DNA from 2 places in the Polaromonas sp. P2_G11 genome. Region 2 is predicted to be linked to the other one. Evidence: riboswitches for the same ligand, from Rfam matches in the RefSeq annotation. Region 2 holds a riboswitch; the other holds the start of a gene.
What was found. Region 2 has a riboswitch for glycine ahead of gcvT (glycine cleavage system aminomethyltransferase GcvT). Riboswitches for the same ligand answer to the same signal wherever they lie in the genome.
Positions count from the first base shown of each region.

Region 1 (7,909 bases), 1.3 Mb from region 2:
TGCAGGAGCGCACCCGCGCCTTGCATGACAGCGAATCACAACTGCGCCAGATCACGGACAGCGTGCCCGCCTTGATTGCCTATATCGACGCCGAACAGCGCTTTCAGTTCCATAACCTTGCCTACGAAGAAGTTCTTGGCCTGAAGCACGACCAGATCCACGGCAAGACCATGCGTGAGCTGATGGGCGACGAGCTCCACGAAAAAGAGCGGGGCAAGATTGAAGAGGCGCTCGCTGGTTACGCGGCGCAATACGACCGCACGCAGGCCACGTCGGATGGCCAGCTGCGCGACTACGTCATGCAGTACTTTCCACGCTACGGCGAAAACGAGGACGAAGGCAAGGTTGTCGGCTTCTTCTCGCTGGGCACCGATGTGACCGAACTCAAGCGCATTGACCGCATGAAGAGTGAGTTTGTCTCTACCGTCAGTCATGAGTTGCGCACCCCGCTGACCTCCATTCGCGGCTCACTGGGCCTGATCGCCGGCGGCGTGGCCGGTGAGCTGCCGGCCATGGCCAAAAACCTGGTCGGCATCGCTACCAACAATTGCGAACGGCTCATCAGGTTGATCAACGACATTCTTGACAGCGAAAAAATCGAATCCGGAAAAATGCGGTTTGACTTCCAGCAGATGGAACTGCAACCTTTGCTGACGCAAGCCCTGACGGCCAACGAAGGCTTCGCAGGCCAGCACAACGTCAAGCTGGTTCTGGATGCCCCGGCAGAAGCGGTAAGGGTCAGCGTCGACAGCGACAGGCTGACCCAGGTCATTACCAACCTGTTGTCCAACGCGGTGAAATTCGCGCCGGCCCAGTCCCGTGTGGAAGTCCGGCTGCTGTGCAAGAGCGGCAGGGTCCGGGTGGAAGTCGCCGACAGCGGCCCCGGCATTCCCGAAGAGTTCCGAAAGCGCATCTTTCAGAAATTCTCGCAAGCCGACACATCGGACACCCGAAAAATGGGTGGTACGGGCCTGGGCCTGAACATCTCGCGTGCCATCGTGGAGCGGATGGGCGGCCAAATCGGGTTCACGACGGAAACCGGCGTCGGAACTGTTTTCTTCTTTGAGCTGCCCGAGGCGGTGCCGGCGCCGATTCAGACCAGCATCAGGTCCGGCGCAGCGACCAGGCCGCTCATCCTGGTCTGCGAAGACGATCCCGACATTGCCCGCCTGATCAACCTGATGCTTGATAAAGGCGGCTTTGACTCGGACATGGTGCACAGCGCAGGGCAGGCGCTGGAGCAAGTCATGCTGATGCCCTACGCTGCCATGACGGTCGACCTGAACCTGCCCGACCAGGACGGCATCAGCCTGATCCGGGCACTGCGCCGCGAAGAGGCGACGAAAGACCTGCCGATCGTGGTGGTTTCAGCAAATGCTGAAGAAGGCGAGCTCGAGTTCAATACCCAGCCGCTGGCGGTTTCAACATGGCTGGAAAAACCCATCGACGAGAACCTCCTGATCCTCAGTTTGCACCGTGCCATCGGTAACATGGCCGAAGGCCGGCCGCGCATTCTGCATGTCGAGGACGACCTCGACATACAGCGCATTGCCGCCGCCATTGCCCAGGACTTTGCCACCTTCGAATTTGCCGCCACGCTGCGCGAGGCACGCGACCAGCTTGCGCGCCGCCGCTACGACCTGGTGCTGCTCGACCTGACGTTGAAAGACGGCTCGGGCTGGGGGCTGCTGGACACCATTGAAGCACTGGACATCGTGCCGCCAGTGGTCGTGTTTTCTGCGCACGATGTGGAGCCGAAGCAAAGCCAGCGCGCAGAAGCGGTACTAGTGAAGGCACACACTTCCAACGAGCAGTTGATCCGCACCCTGCAGCGGGTGCTCGATGAAAGCCTGTGGGGGACGGTTCACCCACCTCTAAGCGCCTGAAATAGATCCACCCCCGTCCAGGCTCACTGGCGTGTAGCCTGTTCCCCCCTCGAGGGGGCGGCGCCTGGGGCCGGCGAAGCCGGACCCTCGGCCCCCGCTGGTGGAATACCCCTGTTAGTTACGCCATTGGACTCTTCACGCCAGCGGATGCCGTGGAACCGGCTTTGCCGGGCCGCAGGCACCGTCCCCTGCAAGGGGAAAAGGGCTACACGCAGTGAGCCCGATAGGGGTGCACCAATTTTTCGGCTTTGCCAGACCGCAGGCGGGCGGCCCCCTCGGGGGGCAGGGAGCTACACGAAGTGAGCGACCGTGGGGGCCTTACTTCTTTTGACTGGCGCGGTAGACCTGCATCACCGTCGCGAAATCGCGATCAAAGTTGATGGGCAGGAATGTGTCGTTGCCGGGCAGCTGCTTTTTCAGTGTGGGCGAGAAGCTGTAGCTGAACGAGCATTTCTTCACGCGTGCCTGCAGTTCGGGCGAAACGTCCTTGCTCATGGTCCAGGTTTCCGTCATGAAGGGCGGGCTTTCCCAGATCGTGCGAATGCTCGAGCCCTTGACGTCACCCTTGACGACCATGCGCTGGTACAAATCGCTGGCCACAGCTGCGGCCGGATAAAAACCATGCATCACGCCCGTGACGGAGCGCTCGTGGCCGTTGGAGAACACGACTTCGTAGTCCTTGTCCGGCGTCAGGCCCAGCGCCGGGAACAGCGCGCGCGGCGCGAGGTTGCCCGAGTTGGAGGTGGGTGTGGTGTGCGCGATTTTCTTGCCAATCAGGTCCTTCGGTTCCCTGTACGGGCTGTCGATGCGGGTGATCAGAATCAGTTTGTAGGAGTTGCGCAGGCCCGTGGCCTTGTTGCCCGGAACGCCAAACGGCGCCGGCTGGCCGGCGGTGACCAACTGCGCAGCCAGGCCGGGGTTGACCTGTGCCAGCTGGACCTTGCCGGCCGAGATACCTTCAATCAGCTCTTTTTCACCGAGGATGTCGATGTTGCTGGTCTTGTCCATCGATTCGCCTTGCGCGTTTTGCAGGTCGATGTTTCCGCAGCGTGACAGGTGGCTGAAGTAGTCGCCCCACAAGGCCATGGTTTCGCTCTTGCCATAGGTCTTGGGCATGGCCACGACCATTTTTTCGCGTGGGCCGGAATATTTTTCGGGCGCGGGGGTAGCAGCCGCAGCTTTCGCCTTGCGTGCAGGCTTTGCCTCGTCGGTCTGGGCTGTTGCTGAACCCAGGGCGCAAGCGGCGCTGGCCAATATTGCGGCATGGCGCAGATAAAACTTCATCTTGATCACTCCAGTTGTCTATGAAACCGATACGCAGGAATGCCGGTTTGTGTGCCCTTGGCCGCACAAACCGCGTTCCCAGCCCAATCAGTGTGCATGACGGTGCATCAAAACGAACTTTTTGTTACATTCGAATGAATACCTTCGTGACATAAATCAGCGTATCTGCGTCAGAGGCTGTTGTTTTTTCATTGAAAAGATGGCGCTGGCAACCTGTAAGCGCCTGGGCGGCGGCGAATACTGCGCCTCAGGATACGCGCGTGCTGTGCGGCGGGGGGGGGGGGGCGGCGGACGCCTCAAGCGGCGAGCGAGGCGTCGATTTTGCCGAGCAGCCATTGCAGCCCGGCCAGGTGCTGCTGGTCGTGGCTGCACAGGTAATGCACCAGGCTGCGCAACGTGAGTGCGCCGTAACCTTCGAATTCCGCCGTACGGCCAAGTTGCCCGGGCGTGATGCCCGACAGCATGGCCATCGTCCGGGTGCGCGCTGCCCGAAACGCCGCGATGGCCTCTTGCGCATCAGCGGCCGCGTAGTCGCGTTGCTTTTCCAGCACGTAGCCGTCCAGTGATTCCAGCACGGGGCTGGCCTCTGACAAGGTGCGCTGAAACCGCACGTGATAGCCGTCAATCTCGATGTCCCTGATGTGGCAGATCTGCGCGAGGGCCGTGAAGTTTTCGCTCGGAATGCCTTCCCACGACGGCGGCGTCCAGCGCTTGTGGCTTTCAGGAATCGCGTCGTAGAACTGCTCCAGCTGGCGCGGAAAATCCGCCATGGCCTGGAGCGTTGCGGGGTTCAGGGGCAGCGCAGGGCTCATCAGCCGGCCTTGCGCAGCGAAGGCCACAGCACCGCCTGCGCCACGATCACGTTCTCGCCATTGAAGGTCGCCGCCGGCGAGCCGTAAAGCTCGTAACCCATGGCAAGCACCTCACTCACCCGGCGGCAAAAGCTCGCGTCATCCGGGCCGGTAAGGAGCCTGTAGGTGGGAAGACCGTCGGGGGGCGTGGTGGCGGGTGATGTCATGGCGGCAAGCGGCTGATGAACGGAGGGCGATATTACCGTGTCCGTGCAGATGCTGCAGGTGTTGTTGGTCGTGACCGCGGAGGTAGTGCGCGCCGACACGCAGGATCCGGGCGCCCGCCAGCCACCGAAGGCGCTACCCCTATTTGAGCTGCCGCAAGGTTTGCGCTGATTGCGTTGACGGCTGGGCCGCATTTGCGCCAGATCAAGCCGCCCAACGGGCCGTACGGCTCCAATCAATGACGGGAATGTTCCCGTCTCTTCTGTTACTTACCCATGAAAAAGCAAATCATTGCCGCCGCTGCCCTCTGCACCCTTTTGTCGGGTGCCGCTTTTGCCCAAACCGCTGAAGGCCCCTGGCTGGTCCGAGCGCGCGCCGTCCACCTGGACAGCGCCAACGGTGACAGCACCGGCCTCGGGCTGGCCATCAACAACAAGTGGATGCCGGAGTTCGACATCAGCTATTTCCTCAACCCCAACTTCGCAGTCGAGCTGGTGCTGACGGTTCCGCAAAAGCACACGCTGTCGTCCCGCGGCACCGCCATCGGCAGCTTCAAGCACCTGCCGCCCACGCTGATGGCGCAATACCACTTCGACTCGCTGGGTGCGGGCGCCTTCAAGCCCTATGTCGGCGCGGGCGTCAACTACACCCGCTTCAGTGCGGTCAGCCTGCCGGCTGGCGTGGACATCAAACGCAGCAGCTGGGGCCCGGCGCTGCAGGTCGGCGTGGACATTCCCCTCGGCAAGCAGCTGTCCCTGAACTTCGACCTGAAGAAGGTCTACATCCGCACCGACGTGTCCGCGGGCGGCGCCAACATCGGCACGTTCAAGGCCGACCCGATGTTGTTGGGTGTGGGGCTTGGCTGGCGGTTTTGAGCAGAAAAGGGTGAGACGCCCAAACTTGCGCGTCTCTTCTCGCGGGCGCTTGCGGCGGCGCGGGTTCAGGCCTTTGCCATCCCCGGCAACGCCATCACACGCCCCGGCGCCGCCATCCCCGTAAATGCAAAGTCGACTTCCGGCACGCGCCCGCTCACGATGTCCGCAATCGCCGCGCCCGAGCCGCAGGCATGCGTCCAGCCCAGCGTGCCGTGGCCCGTGTTGAGGAAGACATTGGAGGCCTTGCTTTTGCCGATGTAAGGCACATTGCTCGGTGTGGCCGGCCGCAGGCCCGTCCAGAACTGCGCGCCTTCGCCGTCCGTCATGTCGGGAAAGAGTTGTTTTACACGGCGCACGATGGCGTTGCAGCGCACCAGGTTCAGCTCGGTGTTGTAGCCATTAAGCTCGGCCGTGCCGGCAATGCGCAAGCGGTTGCCAAAGCGCGAGAACACCAGCTTGTATTCGTCATCCGTCAGGCTGACCTGATAGGAAGCGGCTTCGTTGATCACTGGCAGCGTGACCGAGTAACCCTTGGCCGGGTAGATGCGCAGGCTTTGCCCCAGCACCTTGGCCCACTGCGCGCTGAAGGCGCCCAGGCACATCACATACGCATCGGCTTTCAGCATCTCGACCTTGCCGCCGGCCTCGCCGCTGCCCATCGCCACCTGCACGCCATTGAGCTGCCCCTGCGCGGCGTCCAGGCCCAGCACCGTGGTGTTGTACAAAAATTTCACACCGGCCTGCTCGCAACGCGCAGCCAGCGCGGCGGTAAAAGCGCGGGCGTCACCCGATTCATCGCTGGGTGTCATGCTGCCGCCCACGATGCTGCCGCGGCATTGCGCCAGTGCGGGCTCAATCGCCACACATTCGTCGGCCGTCTTCATGTCGAGCTCGCAGCCGTGCTCGCGCATGATGCGTGCGGGCTCCTGCGCCGCGTCGTACTCGGCCTGGCTGGTATAGAAGTGCAGGATGCCCTTGGTCTGCGCGTTGTACAGCAGGCCCAGCTCGGCGCGCAGTTTTTGCAGCGCGCCGCGGCTGTACATGCCCAGGTTCACGATCTGCTTGATGTTTTGTGCCGTACGCGCGGGCGTGCAGTTGCGCAAAAACTCCAGCCCCCACAGCCACTGGTTCACATCGGCGCGCAGCCTGAAGAGCAGAGGCGCATCTTCACGCGCCAGCCATTGCAAGACCTTGAGCGGCGCGCCCGGGTTGGCCCAGGGTTCCGCATGGCTCACCGATATTTGCCCGCCGTTGGCAAAACTGGTTTCCATCGCGGCCGCGTTGCGGCGCTCCACCACCGTTACTTCATGGCCGCGTTGCGCCAAATACCAGGCCGTGGTGATACCCGTGACACCAGCTCCCAAAACCATGACTTTCATGACGATTCCTTTTCATTCAAGCAGAACATTGCAGTTGCGCAAGTGCAATGCCTTGGGGTGCTTGAATCAAAAAGAAACGTGGCAACCGCCAAGCCATCACATGCTTGCGGCCGCTTCCACTGTCCTTGTTACCTGAGAGATTCAGCCGCTGCTTTGATGTCGATGACAAGCTTCGGCTTTGCTCCTTCGGTGCGCTGCACCTTGCGTGCGGCGTCTCTCCAGACGGCTGTGTGTTCCGGGCAGTACGGGACCTGAGCGATTATGGAAGTTTGCGCCTTCGGTGGCTGCCTTGTGGGGCAGCGCTCTCCTGCTTGAACGGGTTTGAATTTACCACCGAAGCCTGTTTTGCCAAGCGTGAATAGGGCGTTCAGTACAGGTCTAGCGGGTTGATTCAGCGGCTTAATAGTAGGAAGCAGGGCGGCTCAGCCTTAGCTGGCCGCGTTCACAAACGCGGCTTTGGCATCGGTATAGGCCTCGCGGTCACCCGGGTGCCTGGCCGCCAGTTCCGCCTTGAGCGCGGCATAGCGCGCCGCCAGCGCCGGGTCCGAACGCAGGGCGTCGCGAAAACGCAGGCGCTGCGCCCACACCTCGCCGCCGTGCACCACCAGGTGCAGGTGATGCGTGCGCCGCCCCTCTGCCCAGCGCATCAGCCATTTGCGGTCAGACAGCGAGGCATTGAATTCAGCGGAGGTCGTGTAGCCGTTGGCGCACAGCGGCGCCAGAAGCGCTTCAGCCGCCGCGATTGATTCCACACCGGCCAGCATGTCAATCACCGGTTTGGCCGCCAGGCCGGGCACGGCCGTGCTGCCGATGTGCTGGATGTCGATCAGGCGGGCCGGCAGCTGGGGGGAGAGCGCAAGCAGGCGGTCCCGCTCAGCCACAAACTGCTGGGGCCAGGCCGGGTTGTAGGCCTGCAAGACCACTTCCTCGTGGATAGCGGCAAGCAGCGATTCCTGGTCAGTCATGCGCGTGACGGCTGGCAGGTTGTTGTGCAGGGGCAAAAAACGCTGTGCGACACGCCAGAATCCTTTGCGGGGTCATTTTTAAGGCGGTTTTAAGCATAAAAAAGGCCATTTGCCCAATCAGTAATTGCGCGAGCAGCTATTAAAACAATAGCAACCAGAAATCCCCACGGCTGCGAATGGGGCGGTCTGCATTTCATTCACCTGAGCGCCAGCACAGCTTTGCGCGCCTGTGCCAGCCGCTCTTCCAGATAGGCACCATAAAAGTCGACAGACGCCAGGCCGACCAGCCGTTCCGCCAGGTCTTGCCCGGCCGGGCCCAGAAACAGCACCGTGGGGGTGAAGCCGGCCTTCCATGCCGCAACCTGGGCGGCGGCCGTCGTCACCTGGCCGTCAAAGCCGGTCAGCGGTGTCGCGCGGTCGCTGATGTTGAGCTGCCAGGCGTGCAGGCTGCCATCGCGTTGCCCCGGCAACAGGTAGTTGCGCCGCACCAGTTCGCAGAAGGGG
Region 1 is NZ_JBFUFE010000001.1:1,339,408-1,347,316, reverse strand. Features, by position in the region: gene AC1DWQ_RS06540 (response regulator) at 1-1,886, shown strand, start outside; gene phnD (phosphate/phosphite/phosphonate ABC transporter substrate-binding protein) at 2,205-3,170, opposite strand; gene AC1DWQ_RS06530 (DinB family protein) at 3,467-3,982, opposite strand; gene AC1DWQ_RS06525 (DUF1737 domain-containing protein) at 3,982-4,188, opposite strand; gene AC1DWQ_RS06520 (OmpW/AlkL family protein) at 4,462-5,061, shown strand; gene AC1DWQ_RS06515 (D-amino acid dehydrogenase) at 5,127-6,440, opposite strand; glycine riboswitch at 6,551-6,672, opposite strand; gene AC1DWQ_RS06510 (GrpB family protein) at 6,869-7,405, opposite strand; gene AC1DWQ_RS06505 (thioredoxin domain-containing protein) at 7,603-7,909, opposite strand, start outside.
Region 1: linked by a shared signal. The riboswitch ahead of AC1DWQ_RS06515 (D-amino acid dehydrogenase) and the one ahead of gcvT (glycine cleavage system aminomethyltransferase GcvT) in region 2 are both predicted to bind glycine.

Region 2 (7,909 bases):
GTACGTCATCCTGCGCAAATCGGTGCTCTCCAGTGCCGTGATCATGTTCATCATCGCCAATGCCGGGTTGTTCGCCTTCCTGATCACCCGGGCCGGCGTGCCGGACGCCATAGGCCACTGGCTGGAAGCCGTGCTGCAGTCGCCCGCCCTCTTCCTGTTGGGCGTCAACGCGGCGCTATTCATCATCGGCATGTTCATTGAAACCAGCGCAGCCATCATCGTGCTGGCGCCCATCCTGGCGCCAGTGGCAGTGCATTTCGGCATTGACCCGGTGCACTTCGGGCTGGTGATGGTGGTCAACCTTGCGCTGGGCATGATCACGCCGCCATTCGGCGTGAACCTGTTTGCAGCCTGCACCGTCGCCAGGATATCGCTGGACCGCATCGTGACCCACCTGCTCCCGTTTGTATTGGTGATACTGGCTTGCCTGATGGTGATCACTTACGTCCCGCAGCTGTCGCTGGCTCTGCGGGATCTCGTCTACGCAAAATAGCTTTTCGGACAGGATTCACGAGGCTGTCATTTTCAGCAGCCATGCTCGGGGTTTCATTTCAGGATGAAATCCATGCAGCTTCACAAAACCGACCGTGCCCGTGCCGAGCTCAAGCCCGGCGTGAGAACGCTAGGCCAGCGCGAGCGCACCCTGCTGCTGATGGCCGACGGCAGCAAGTCGGCCCAGGACTTCCGCCCGCTGTTTGAGGGCGACGGCGAAGCCATTGCCCTGCGCCTTTTGCGCGACGGCTTTCTGGAAGCCCATCCCGGCAAGACGTCCGCGCCGGCAAAAAACCCTGCGCCTGCACCCGCCCAAACACTCACGCCGGCGCAGTTACAGAACTTTCCCAGCCCCGAAACCACCCAGGCCATTCAGGTCTCTGCCGATCAATTTGAAGGCAAGCGCTCGCTTGCCACAACCCGGATGTTCCTGTTCGACATCTGCGAACGCATGTTCGCCCGGCGCAACCCGGAGATGGCCGAGCGCTTTCGCGAAGCGCTGCGCAATGCCAAAGACCGCGAGACCATGCTCAGCGCCTCGCGCGAAATGATCGAGGAAATCGAAAAAATCGCGGGCCACGAGCGCGCCGACTCCATCAGCGAGCGCATCGCCATGCTGCTGCCGCAGCACCAGGCCGCCTGATCGAGCCGACAGCGGCTTCCGTTACACTCAGCGGTGTCAGGAGAGAGTTTTCCTCGCGAAAACCGCCGAAGGCGCACGAGCACCCGGGGGGCACCCCCCTTGAGTAGCACTGAACGCTCAGGCAAAAGGACTGGCAACCGCCCTGCGGCGCACCACGCGGCAAGGCGTTCCCTACTGGAGAGAGGCCGCCTTTCACGGGCAGCCCACCGAAGGAGCAAGCCTGCATCGCCGGGTGAATCTCTCAGGTAAAGTGGACAGCAGGGGCAGCCCATGGATTGAGAACAAGTTCTTGCCATGACCGTGTTTGCCCCCTGGAGAATGCCTTGTCCGATTCGTCCACCTCTTCCGCCGCCCCCGAAACCTTGTTGAAAACGCCCCTGCATGACCTGCATGTGGAGCTTGGCGCGCGCATGGTGCCTTTCGCGGGCTATTCGATGCCAGTGCAGTACCCCGCGGGCCTGATGGCGGAACACCACCACACACGCCAGGCTGCCGGCCTTTTTGACGTGTCCCACATGGGCCAGCTACGCCTGGTGGGTGCTGATGCCGCAGTCGCGCTGGAATCCCTGATACCCGTTGATGTGATCGACCTGCCCGCCGGCAAGCAGCGCTACGGCCTGCTGTTGAACGACGACGGCGGCATCATCGACGACCTGATGTTCTTCAACCGTGACTATGCGAACGGCGGCGACCTGTTTGTCATCGTCAACGGTGCGTGCAAGGCGGGCGACATCGCGCACATCCAGGCCAAAATCGGTTCGCGCTGCGAAGTCATCCCCATGCCCGAGATGGCTCTGATGGCACTGCAGGGCCCGCAGGCCGTCACGGCCTTGCAGCGACTGGCGCCAGGCGTCGAAAAGCTGGTGTTCATGACCGGCGGGCGCTTCACCGTGGCCGGCTGCGACTGCTTCATCACCCGCAGCGGCTACACCGGTGAAGATGGCTTTGAAGTCTCGGTGCCTGCTTCGCAAGCTGACGCACTCGCACGCGCGCTGCTCGCGCAACCTGAAGTCAAACCCATCGGCCTGGGCGCGCGCAATTCGCTGCGGCTGGAAGCGGGCCTGTGCCTCTATGGCAACGACATTGACACCACCACCACGCCGGTGGAGGCCAACCTCAACTGGGCCATGCAAAAGATCCGCCGCACGGGTGGCGCACGTGCCGGCGGCTTTCCGGGTGCGGACAAAATCCTGGCCCAACTGGCAGACCCCGCCCTACTCACCCGCAAGCGTATCGGCCTGGTGGCGCTGGAGCGCGTTCCTGTACGCGACCACACCGAACTGCAAAGCACCGACGGCATGGCTATCGGCGAAGTCACCAGCGGTTTGTTGGGCCCCACCATCAACCAGCCCGTCGCCATGGGTTACATCAAACCTGAGTTCGCTGCGCTAGGCACACGCGTGAACGCCATCGTGCGCGGCAAGCCGGTGCCCATGGAAGTGGTCGCCATGCCTTTCGTTCCCGCCCGCTACTACCGCGGTTAAGCACCAGATCAAGCTCCCCGTTTTATTCACCCCACTCAACCCCTGGAGAACCTCATGACCGTCAAATACACCGAAGACCACGAATGGGTCAAGATTGAAGGCAACGTCGCCACCGTCGGCATCACCGTGCATGCGCAGGATGCGCTGGGCGATGTGGTGTTTGTGGACCTGCCGGCTGTCGGCACCACCTTCGCCCAGAAAGAAACCGCCGGTGTTGTCGAATCCGTCAAGGCCGCGGCCGACGTGTATATGCCCTTGAGTGGCGAAGTCACCGAAATCAACGAAGCCCTAAGAGACGACCCGTCTCTCGCTAACAGCGACCCGATGGGCGCCGGCTGGTTTTTCAAAGTCAAGCTGTCCGACCCAACGCAGCTTGACGCGCTGATGGACGAAACCCGCTACACCGCTTTCGCTGCCTGATTTTCTGACCGATTCTTTTTTCTGACTCCTGGCTGCCAAGCCTGACACGGGACCCGACATGTTGATGCAAACCGCCAAGCCCCTGGGCGACCTTGAAAACCCCGCCGAATTCATCGCCCGCCACATCGGCATCGATGACGCCGACGAAGTACACATGCTCAGCATCGTGGGCTCGGCTTCGCGCCGCGCGCTGGTGGAAGGCATCGTTCCGCGCTCGATTGCGCGCAGCACGGCCATGGCGATCCCCGCGCCTGTCACAGAGGCTGCCGCGCTCAAGCAGCTCAAGGCCATCGCGGCCAAGAACCAGGTGTTCAAGAATTTCATCGGCCAGGGCTACTACGGCACCTACACGCCAGGCGTGATCCTGCGCAACATCCTCGAGAACCCCGCCTGGTACACGGCTTACACGCCTTACCAGGCCGAGATCTCGCAGGGCCGCATGGAAGCGCTGATCAACTTCCAGACCATGGTCTGCGACCTGACCGGCATGCCGATCGCCAACGCCTCCATGCTCGACGAAGCCACCGCCGCCGCCGAAGCCATGACGCTGGCCAAGCGCAGTGTAAAAAGCAAAAGCAATGTCTTCATCGTGGCGGGCGACTGCCATCCGCAGACGATTGAAGTGATTCAAACCCGCGCCAAACCGCTGGGCATCGAAATCAAGGTCAGCACGGCCGCCGTCACGGTGCCGCAGCTGATGGCCGAAGGCAATTACTTCGGCGTGCTGGCGCAATACCCCGCCACCACAGGCAGCATCCATGACCTGCGCCCGCTGGCCGGCCAGGCGCATGTCGACGGCGCGGCCCTGTGCGTCGCTGCCGATCTGCTGGCGCTCACGCTGCTGGCCCCGCCCGGTGAATGGGATGCCGACATTGTGCTCGGCAACACCCAGCGCTTCGGCATGCCCATGGGCAACGGCGGGCCGCACGCGGCTTACCTCGCCTGCCGCGATGAATTCAAGCGCTCGCTGCCCGGCCGCCTGGTCGGCGTCACAGTCGACAGCCACGGCAACCCGACCTACCGCCTCGCACTGCAAACACGCGAGCAGCACATCCGCCGCGAGAAAGCCACCTCCAACATCTGCACTGCGCAGGTGCTGCCGGCGGTGATCGCCAGCATGTACGCGGTCTACCACGGCCCGCAAGGCCTCAAGCGCATCGCCGAGCGCGTGGCCGCCTACACGGCCATCTTTGTGCGCGGCCTGCAAGAACTGGGCTATGACATCACCAACACGGGCGCCTTTGACTCCGTGACGGTGAAAACCGGTGACGCTACCAATTTGATAGCTGACCGCGCACGTTCTGCGGGGGCTAACCTGCGTTTTCGCTTGAATAACCACCTGGGCGTGTCGCTGGACGAAACCACCAGCCGCAAGGACATCGAACTGCTGTGGTCCTTCTTTGCCAGGCCCGGCCAGACCATACCCGTGGTCAGCGCGTTTGAAAAAGGCATCGAGTCGCTGATCCCTTCCGACCTGCGCCGCACCAGCGCCTTCCTGTCGCACCCGGTGTTCAACACACACCATTCCGAAACCGGCATGCTGCGCTACATCCGCATGCTCAGCGACAAGGATCTCGCACTGGATCGCAGCATGATCCCGCTGGGCAGCTGCACCATGAAGCTCAACGCCACCAGCGAGATGATTCCCGTCACCTGGCCGGAGTTCGCCAACATCCACCCGTTCGCACCTGCCGAACAACTGCAGGGCTATGCCGAACTTGACAAGCAGTTGCGCGACTGGCTGTGCCAGGCCACCGGCTATGCGGGCATCAGCCTGCAGCCCAACGCCGGCTCGCAAGGCGAATATGCCGGCCTGCTGGTCATCAAGGCCTTTCATGAAGCCAAGGGCCAGGGCCACCGCAACATCTGCCTGATTCCTTCTTCCGCCCACGGCACCAACCCGGCCAGTGCACAGATGGTGGGCATGACCGTCGTCGTGACCGCCTGCGACGCGCAGGGCAATGTCGACATGGCCGACCTCAAGGTCAAGTGTGAACAGCACAGCGCCAACCTCGCCTGCGTGATGATTACCTACCCCAGCACGCATGGCGTGTTCGAAACCCAGGTGAAAGAGCTCTGCGCCATGGTGCACAGCCATGGCGGACGCGTTTACGTGGACGGCGCCAACATGAACGCACTGGTGGGCGTGGCCGCGCCAGGCGAGTTCGGCGGCGACGTGAGCCACCTGAACCTGCACAAAACCTTCTGCATCCCGCACGGCGGCGGCGGCCCAGGCGTTGGCCCGGTGTGCGTGGTGGCTGACCTGGTGCCTTACCTGCCCGGCCATGCCACTGCGGGGATTCCCGTCAACGGCGTCGGCGCTGTCTCGGCTGCACCGCTGGGCAATGCCGCGGTGCTGCCCATCAGCTGGATGTATTGCCGCATGATGGGCCCGGAAGGTCTGACGCAAGCGACCGAAGTCGCCATCCTGAGTGCCAACTACATCAGCTCGCGCCTCAAGGACCACTACCCCACGCTGTACGCCAGCGAAAACGGCCATGTCGCGCATGAATGCATCCTGGATCTGCGCCCGCTGAAAGAGACCAGCGGTGTTACCGCCGAAGACGTAGCCAAACGCCTGATGGACTACGGCTTTCACGCGCCCACATTGAGCTTCCCTGTGCCCGGCACCCTGATGGTCGAGCCGACCGAAAGCGAAACCCTGGCCGAGCTGGACCGTTTCATTAACGCCATGATCGCCATCCGCGAAGAAATCCGCAAAATCGAAGCCGGGCAATGGCCGCAAGACAACAACCCGCTCAAGCATGCGCCGCACACCGCAGCCAGCCTGATGGGCGCCGACTGGGACCGCCCCTACTCCCGCGAAATCGGCGCCTTCCCGTTGGCCTCGCTCAAGCAGGTCAAATACTGGCCGCCGGTGGGCCGCGTCGACAACGTCTACGGCGACCGCAACCTGTTTTGCAGTTGCGTGCCCGTGACTGACTACGCCTAGGACCTGTCAACACTGTGTTTGCAAGATGCGTTGCGAGTCAAAAAGGCCTTGAGCAAGGCGCAAAACGCAGGCGGGGTGAACCCCGTCAAGGCTTTGCAACGCCGCGCAAGGCCTTTTTGATCGCAACCCGGAGGGAATGGGGTGAAAACGGCGCCACTCGGCGTTGCGCTCCTAGCCCAGACGCCCGGTCTGGGCGTCGTCGCGCGCCTTGATCGGCGCCGTTTTCACCCCATTCGCATTTGCAAACACAATGTTGGCAGGTCCTGACGCCCCAATCGTTTTAATCGTCGCGGGCGCGGCGGCGGCGGGTTTTGTCCAGGGCCTGTCGGGCTTTGGCTTCAGCCTTGTCGCCATGTCGTTCTGGGCGTGGTCTATAGACCCGAAACTGGCGGCTGTCATGGCGGTGTTCGGCGGCCTGACAGGCCAGGTCATGGCGGCCTTCACGGTCAGCCGCACGACGGACTGGAAACGCCTGCTGCCATTTCTGGCCGGCGGCCTGCTCGGTCTGCCGCTCGGTTTGCTGTTGTTGCCGCAACTTGACGTCCAGCTGTTCAAGCTGTTTCTCGGCATGCTGCTGGCGCTGTGGTGCCCGGCCATGCTTTTTTCGGGCAAGCTCCCCCGCATTCACCATGGGGGCCGCGTCGCCGACGGCACGATTGGCGTTGCCGGTGGTTTCATGGGGGCCTTGGGTGGTTTCAGCGGTGTGATTCCGACACTGTGGTGCACCCTGCGCGGCTACGAAAAGAGTGCCCAACGCGCCGTCATCCAGAACTTCAATCTGGCCGTGCTGACCGTCACCATGGCCAGCTATGTTGCCGCCGGCCTGGTCACGCGCGAAACGCTGCCCATGCTGGCCATCGTGGCACCTGCTGCGCTCATTTGCGCCTGGCTGGGCGGGCGCGTTTACACGGGCATCAGCGACCTTGCCTTTCGCAGACTGGTGCTGAGCCTGCTGACCTGCTCGGGCCTGGCGATGCTGGTGTCATCCGTGCCGGAGTTGCTGCGGCGGATGGGTTCGGGCCTGTCATTTCAATAGAAACGCGAGCCGGCCCGCAGCTCACGAATGGCCCGAATCATGGTCGGAGCCAGCGCATTCCATTGCAACGCCCGCAATGATCGGCGGTAGCGCAGCCCGTTGGCGCGCAGGGATGCCGACACCAGTTCCAGGGGATCGCTCACCACGCACAGAAGCCGCGTGAGCATGGGGTCCTGCTCGGTAGGCACACCGCCGAGGAAGGCGTCGTTCTTTCCATCCCACAGAAGCTGGGCGTTGATGTGGATACCCCAGCCGCACTCCCAGCCGTTCGCTTTCAGGCGTTCGAGCGCCGCAGCCACGTATTCGGCATCGAAGATGTAGGTGTCGGTGCGCACCCAACGGCCCAGCCAGAACTCCGCCAGCGGCCGCGCCGCCGGCGTGGCCCGCGGGATCAGGCCGCGAAGCATCTCGCCGCGCATCTCCATGTAGCGCACACGGGCCGGGATGCCGGCGGAGCGCATCAGCGCGATCAGCAGCGTCACCTTGTCGTCACCGTCGCCCCCGCGCGCCTCGAGTACGTCGCGGGCGGTCGGGTACTGCAGCTTGATCCGCTTGGTATAAGGCAGGCGCTTGACGAAGCGATAGATAGCCAGTGCCTTGTCCCGGTCGGTGCGGCACAGCTGGACAATCGAGCGAGCCTTCAGGCGCAGCTTGGTGTCGTCCAGGTCCAGCAGGGGCGTTGTGCCAAGCCAGTCCTGTGGCCGGTCGCTGGCTCTTTGATGCAGCCGGCGGGGCGAATCGAATTGTGCGGCAAGTGCCACCATGGAACCACCAACGGAGTGAATGGTTTACGCATCGTAACCCCGGAGGCGCAATTGCGGCGAATTTCCGTTCCACGCCCGAGCGCTGAGGGACTGACCCCTTCTTCCTCCGGAGAAGGC
Region 2 is NZ_JBFUFE010000001.1:83,104-91,012, forward strand. Features, by position in the region: gene AC1DWQ_RS00410 (TRAP transporter large permease) at 1-493, shown strand, start outside; gene AC1DWQ_RS00415 (hypothetical protein) at 566-1,135, shown strand; glycine riboswitch at 1,163-1,278, shown strand; glycine riboswitch at 1,300-1,403, shown strand; gene gcvT (glycine cleavage system aminomethyltransferase GcvT) at 1,459-2,619, shown strand; gene gcvH (glycine cleavage system protein GcvH) at 2,674-3,039, shown strand; gene gcvP (aminomethyl-transferring glycine dehydrogenase) at 3,098-5,992, shown strand; gene AC1DWQ_RS00435 (sulfite exporter TauE/SafE family protein) at 6,243-7,028, shown strand; gene AC1DWQ_RS00440 (transglutaminase-like domain-containing protein) at 7,022-7,792, opposite strand.